2 regions of the Rhizobium sp. 01T417 genome follow, and region 2 is predicted to be linked to the other one. Evidence: predicted binding sites of a transcription regulator. Region 2 holds the regulator's gene; the other holds the start of a gene.
The links. The regulator LexA, encoded in region 2, represses DNA repair genes until DNA is damaged. The targets are predictions, from matches to a motif close to TGTTCNNNNTGTGTTCNG.
Positions count from the first base shown of each region.

Region 1: AC1DPR_RS08275 (UvrD-helicase domain-containing protein) is a predicted target of LexA. The motif match lies at 1,758-1,775, and genes of this name have one in related genera.

Region 1 covers NZ_JBFTQH010000005.1:258,329-261,743, forward strand. Annotated here, with positions in the region: gene AC1DPR_RS08275 (UvrD-helicase domain-containing protein) at 1-1,715, opposite strand, end outside; gene AC1DPR_RS08280 (efflux RND transporter periplasmic adaptor subunit) at 2,123-3,289, shown strand; gene AC1DPR_RS08285 (efflux RND transporter permease subunit) at 3,286-3,415, shown strand, end outside.
Region 2 covers NZ_JBFTQH010000022.1:1,730-5,144, reverse strand. Annotated here, with positions in the region: gene kdsA (3-deoxy-8-phosphooctulonate synthase) at 1-132, opposite strand, end outside; gene AC1DPR_RS20340 (VOC family protein) at 129-1,013, opposite strand; gene lexA (transcriptional repressor LexA) at 1,213-1,929, shown strand; gene AC1DPR_RS20330 (hypothetical protein) at 1,910-2,644, opposite strand; gene AC1DPR_RS20325 (ComEC/Rec2 family competence protein) at 2,635-2,991, opposite strand.

The DNA.
Region 1 (3,415 bases), on a different contig from region 2:
GAGCGAATGAGTTCCTTCAGGTTTTCGAGGCGGGTCGGCGCGTCCGCCGACTTATCGTTCTTCCACATGTCGGTGTAACCCGACTCTTCAAGGATCTGCTCGGCAAGCTCAGTGTGCTGGGTGTTTTCCAGCATTTCCTGCCAGCGGCGGAATGATTGGACGACGTCGAAGAGAGCTTTACGCGACTTCGGCTTCAGCTCGTCGGTTTCGATCATGTCGGCGGCTGCGGCCAGCATCGGAATGTCGCGGGCGCGGGCATAATCGTGGAGGGCGCGCACCGTCGTATCGCCAAGACCGCGCTTCGGGGTGTTGATGATGCGCTCGAAGGCGAGGTCGTCGGCAGGCTGGGCGACGAGGCGGAAGTAGGCCATGGCATCGCGGATTTCGAGGCGCTCGTAGAAGCGCGGGCCGCCGATGACTCGGTAGTTGAGGCCGAGCGTCACGAAGCGGTCTTCGAACTCGCGCATCTGGAATGAGGCGCGCACGAGGATCGCCATGTCGTTGAGCAAATGCCGCTTTCCATTGGCGCCGCCGCGTTGAAGTTGCTCGATCTCCTCGCCGATTTCCCTGGCTTCCACCTCTGAATCCCAGGATGCGTGCACCTGGACCTTGATGTCATCGGGGTCGCTGCGGTCGGTGAAAAGCGTCTTGCCGAGGCGGCCTTCATTGTGAGCGATCAGGTGGCCGGCGGCGCCAAGGATATGCGCCGTCGAACGATAGTTGCGCTCCAGCTTGATGACCTTGGCGCCCGGGAAGTCCTTCTCGAAGCGGAGGATGTTGTCCACCTCGGCACCGCGCCAGCCATAGATCGACTGGTCGTCGTCGCCGACGCAGCAGACGTTCTGCGGCTCGCCCTTCGGGCGCTGGGCAAGCAGCCGCAACCACATGTACTGGGCTGTGTTGGTGTCCTGATACTCGTCGACAAGGATGTAGCGGAAGCGGCCGTGATACTCCTTGAGAAGATCCGGGTTTTTCCGGAAGATCGCGATCGGGTGCATCAGGAGATCGCCGAAATCGCAGGCGTTCAGCGTCGAGAGCCGTTGCTGATAGGCAAAGTAGAGTTCGCGGCCCTTGCCGTTGGCAAAGGCGCGGGCGTCGCCCTCGGGAATGTCGCCAGGGCCGAGGCCCTTGTTCTTCCAGCCATCGATCATTCCGGCGAACTGCTTGGCAGGCCAGCGCTTGTCATCGAGGCCTTCCGCCTGGATCAGCTGCTTGATCAGCCGGACGACATCATCGGTGTCGAGGATCGTGAAGTCGGAGCGCAGGTTTACGAGTTCGGCATGGCGGCGCAGAAGCTTGACGCCGATCGAGTGAAAGGTGCCGAGCCAGGGCATGCCCTCGACGGCGCCGCCGACGAGCACGGCAATACGTTCCTTCATCTCGCGGGCGGCCTTGTTGGTGAAGGTCACGGCAAGGATCTGCGAGGGGAAAGCGCGTCCAGTGTTCAGGATATGGGCGATGCGCGTCGTCAACACGCGCGTCTTGCCGGTGCCCGCACCGGCGAGCACGAGTACGGGGCCTTCCAGTGTCTCGACGGCTTCGGTCTGTTCAGGGTTCAGGCCGGAAAGATAATCGGGGCGCCTGCCGCCATCGCGAGCTGCCATGGCACGGGCGGCGAGCCCTCCGGCGGCTGGAGCGGCAGGGGTCGGCTGCTTGCGCGGCGGCTCGCCCGGCTCTTCATCGAAGAAGGGGATATCGTCGAAACTATTGCTCATGGCGCGTAATGTAGTGATTCGGGATCGAAAGACCAGAAAAGATGTTCTGCTTTCATTCCGCCCCGCACCCGCTGTCCTCAGCTTATGCAGTGCATTCGAGCAGGCCTGCCCGGGAATTGCCCAGTGCGCTGTAAGGGCGGGCTCGGTCGCGCGCAAACATCGTCAATAGAACTCAGAAAACAAAACCGTCATTTGACGTTGACGATGAAATTCTACAACACGGCAGGCGGCGGTCGAGAGTTGCCTGACAGTAACTCAGTCTTGAATTACAATTCAGTAATGCCGGACCAATTCGCTTGCTGGTGATCGGCAAAGAGACAATATTGTCGCAGACGCGCGGCAATTTGTCCTGCGAACGCCTCTTTCGATAGACCCTGGACTAGCCTCGAGTCCCTCTGGAGACGTGAATGCCATTTTGGAAGCAGTTTATAGTTTGCCTTGTCGTGATTGCGGCCGGCTTTGCTGGATGGGTTTTCTTCGTGCCAGGGGCTGGCGAGACGCTACGGAAGGCCGGCTTTTCAGAGGTTTCAAAGCTGGCGCCCGGTGAGGCTGTACCGAAGCCGGTGGGGAGCGAGGAAGGGCAATCGAGACGTCGCAGCGGCGGAGCAAACGCGCCCGTTCTGGTCGCCACGCAGGCCGTCGTTCGTGGTGTCGTCAATGATCGGCTGAGTGCCATCGGCACGGGCGACGCCATCCGCTCCGTGGTGGTGATGCCGCAGGCAAGCGGGACAATTCGCGAGATCCTGATCAAGTCGGGCGACAGGATCACCAAGGGGCAGGTGCTTGCAAAGCTAGACAGCGAAGAGCAGGTCATCGCTCGCGGTCAGGCCGATGTGGCGCTGAAAAGCGCCGTCGAGAAATCCAGCCTCTACCACAACATCAAATCCAGCGTGTCGCGCATGGATGTCTTCGATGCCGAAATCGCCGAGCAAGGCGCACGCCTTCAACTGCAGGCCGCCGAACTCAATCTCGAGCGTCGCAGCATTGTCGCGCCGATCGATGGCATTGTCGGCATCATCCCGGTCAACGTCGGCGACAACGTTTCGACGACGACACCGGTCGCGACCCTCGACGACCGGACCGAAATCCTGGTCGACTACTGGGTGCCGGAACGCTTCGCCAACACGATCACGGTCGGCCAGCCCGTGGAGGCAACGTCGGTGGCACGGCCAGGTCGGGTATTCTCGGGCGCGGTCGAGGCAATCGACAACCGCATTGACGCCGCCAGCCGGACAATGCGCGTGCGGGCCCGGATCGACAACGCATCGGACGAACTGCGCGCCGGCATGTCGTTCAATGTCGGGATGAGGTTTGGCGGCGACCAGTATCCCGCGGTCGATCCGCTCTCAGTCCAGTGGGATTCGCAAGGCGCGTTCGTCTGGCAGGTCGTCGACCGCAAGTCCGGCAAGGTGCGTGTCAGCATCGTGCAGCGCAATCCCGACTATATTCTCGTCAAGGCCGATCTGGACGATGGCGATGCAATCGTCACCGAAGGGCTGCAGCGTGTCCGTGAAGGTGGCGCGGTACGGGTGGCCGGCGAAGTGGCGTCGAATTCGGAGCCAGTCACGCAATGACCGTGACCGAGATGCAGGAGAAGCCGGCTTCCGGCAAACAGACCTTCACCGCGCTGTTTGTCAGGCGCCCGATCCTTGCGCTTGTCTTCAACGCCCTGATGATCGTTGCCGGCCTTGCAGCCTATG
Region 2 (3,415 bases):
GGCGACCATGAAGGCATGCTCGCGGCTCTCCATCTGACAAGGCCCGGCAATCAGCGACAGCTTGCCGGAATTCGAAAAGGTGACGCGGCCGGCGCCTTCGCCGACCACGACTTCGGAATTTGTCTGGCTCATCGTTTCTCCTCGAAGGCGAAGAGAGCGCCCTGTCCGGGCGCGGCCTTCACCAGAATTCGATTGTTCTTGCGCGTATAGGTCATCCCGTTAGCAGCCAATTGCGCTTCTGTCACGGCGAGATCGCCTACTTTGAAAACGATGGCAACACCACGCAGACCGCGATCGTCGGAAGGCGCAGGGATGTCGAAGTAGGCGTCCAGTCCATCCGGGGAGAGAACACTCACTCTGGCATTCGGAGTTGTCACGCTCACACCGAAGGCCTCATTGGTCGTTCCCAAGCTGTGGGCGGCGGCGCGCAGGAATGGTCCAAACGCCTTGGGGTCGGGTGCCCCAAGCACGATCTCTGCGATCCCAACCACCCCATTTGCATGCACTTGCAGGGCTTTCCGGTCGGCTGGCAGCGGGTTGACACGTTGGCATGTGAAGAAAAAGAAATCTGGAGCGCGCAGGTCAACTGCAAAGGCGAGCTTAAATGCAGCCGTCACCTCCGAGCCATCGGGCATCTTCATCGGCCGCTCGAACTGCAGCATCTCGCCGCCATTGATCTTTTCGGACAGAAACCGGGCATGGTCGCGATCGGCATCCGCCGTCGCAAAGACCACGGCAGACAGCCCATCGTCTCCACATCGGAATCGAAAGGCACGGTCCCGCGCGGTGAAGACATTGCCTTTCTGCGCCGAAGCTTCATGCAGTTCGGCATTGGCGACCCCGAGAGGCTCCAGATAAGTTTCGTCGGCGAAGAATATGCAGGCATTCTCGGTCCCAAACGGGTGCCGGGCGTCGGGCGCGACGGTGAATCCCAGCTTTCCGAGACGCTCGCGCGAGAGCCTGATATTTGGAACCGGCAGCACGATGTGGTCCAGCGGATGCGCTTCGCTCATGGCAACTTCTCCGGAATTTGCGAAGATGTGCGCCGGGCAACAGGACAATGCAACCCCCTTCTACGCTTTCGGTCAAATGAGACGCAAAAACTCAGCAAGTTGCAGGCAAGTTTTACGAAAATTTAGGTACTTGCGGAACACATATGGAACATATAGTGTCTGTTCTGGCTTTGTTTCACGACTCTGGGGTTCAACTTCGATGCTGACGCGCAAGCAACAGGAGCTTCTTCTCTTCATTCACGAGCGAATGAAGGAGTCCGGTGTCCCCCCTTCTTTTGATGAAATGAAGGATGCCTTGGACCTCGCGTCGAAGTCAGGCATCCACCGCCTGATTACCGCGCTGGAGGAACGGGGCTTCATTCGCCGACTGCCGAATCGAGCCCGCGCTCTGGAAGTCATCAAACTGCCCGAGGCATATAACCCGAGCCTGCAGCCCCGCCGCGGTTTTTCGCCGAGCGTTATCGAAGGCAGCCTCGGCAAACCACAGCCAGTTGTGGCGCCGAAGCCAGCGCCGCAGGCTGACAACGGCGGTCCTGCCTCTGTACCGGTCATGGGACGGATTGCTGCCGGCGTACCGATTTCGGCAATTCAGAACAATACCCATGACATCACGGTTCCGGCGGACATGCTTGGCCCAGGCGAGCACTATGCGCTTGAGGTCAAGGGCGACTCGATGATCGAGGCCGGCATCTTTGATGGCGACACGGTAATCATCCGCAACGGCAGCACCGCCAATGCCGGCGACATCGTTGTTGCGCTTGTCGATGATGAGGAAGCGACGCTCAAGCGCTTCCGCCGGAAAGGCGCCTCCATCGCACTTGAGGCGGCAAACCCGGCTTACGAGACGCGCATTTTCGGGCCTGACCGTGTCAAGGTCCAGGGCAAGCTTGTCGGCCTCATTCGCCGCTATCATTGAAGGCAAGCGGCTCGCCGTCAAAGGTGCCGCTTCGCCAATTATACGCCCGATGGCGGATCCAAGGGCGGTCGAGCCTCGTATAGGCCGTCGTGACGACGGGGCTACCTTGATCGTCGATCCTTACCTCAGCGGCACCAAAGCGACGCAAGTTTTCGCCGGTGAACAAAAGTGCGCCCGACCGACACCCCGTCGTGCGGAGGCGAGCGGGTGTCACGACGATATCGGCCGTATCGCAGGCAGCGCCGAAGTAAGCGGGATTTTCGACGATCGTCACGACGTAGCCGCTATCGTGCGTGGCTGTGCACCAGACGCCTTTCAGGCATACAAATCGGTTCTCAGCGCTCGTCGCAGCCTGACGTAACGCATCGCGGGCATTGCGCAATTCCACGGCAGATAACCTTTCCGATCTGCCTTGAATGTCCCGCCGCCTGATAGCGTTGACACCCTTCAACAATTGCGGTGGTTGATCTAGCTCCGCGGCGAGCGCCATTCGCCATTGGTCGAAAATGAAGTCAGGCGGATGCGGCCGGTTCGGTGCAAGGACTTGTCCTCTCACAATCGCGACGAGATTGCCGTCTTCGGCAATGACCATGTCGGGCGGCGGTTCGCTCGGCGCAACCACAACAAGCACTGTTGCCAGCGCCGCAATGCCAGCGCCGAGGTAGCGGATCTTGGAGCGCAGAAGGGCAAGTAAGAGGAACCCTGCTACCGCCACAGGAAAATACCAACCCGGCAATCTGCCGATATCGATATTGCCGCCCAGGTCGAGACCATCTGGGCAATGGCGATCACGATGTCGAGCCCGAAACCGGCAATTTTCCATGGAATGACGTCGAGGCCCAAAGGTGTCAGCAGCATAGCGAGCATGCCCATCGGCATCACCACGAAAGAGACCACCGGCATGGCCATGAGATTTGCCGGCAGACCATAAGCGTTGAGCCGGTGGAAGTGCTCGACGGCGAAAAGCGCGGTCGAGAAGCCGCCGATCATCGCGGTCAGCAGGATGCCACCAAAGAAGCATATGATGAAAACGACGGGCGTTACTGCGGCGACCTGCAGCAAGGGATGTTCGTGCGGCGGCCTTCTTGACCAGATCGCGTAAACCGGCGACGAGGGCAAGCGTCGCCGCAAACGACATCCGGAGCTCGGCCGGGGCACTTCCAAGCACGAACCAGAGGATCGCGCCCGCCCCAGCGAAGACGGACGAAACCAGGAAGAACCGCCCATGCTCTATCTCCGTTGCCACGGCGAGACGAAGCCACACGGTACAACGATCCGACGCCGTCCTTATCCGTGTCGGCCACGGCACGAAGGATTGCGTCCGGAAAGTTAGCGGAGGTTCCGCAGGAACTCGTGGCACGAGAAAAGAAGGCTGTGGCGCGCGCCCAAACGCGTCCGCGCCGGGTGTGGCTTCCCTCACCTCCAATGGCCTCAACCCCGGCATGCATTGCGCCCAAAAACAGCCGCCCGTACAACCAGAATGAAA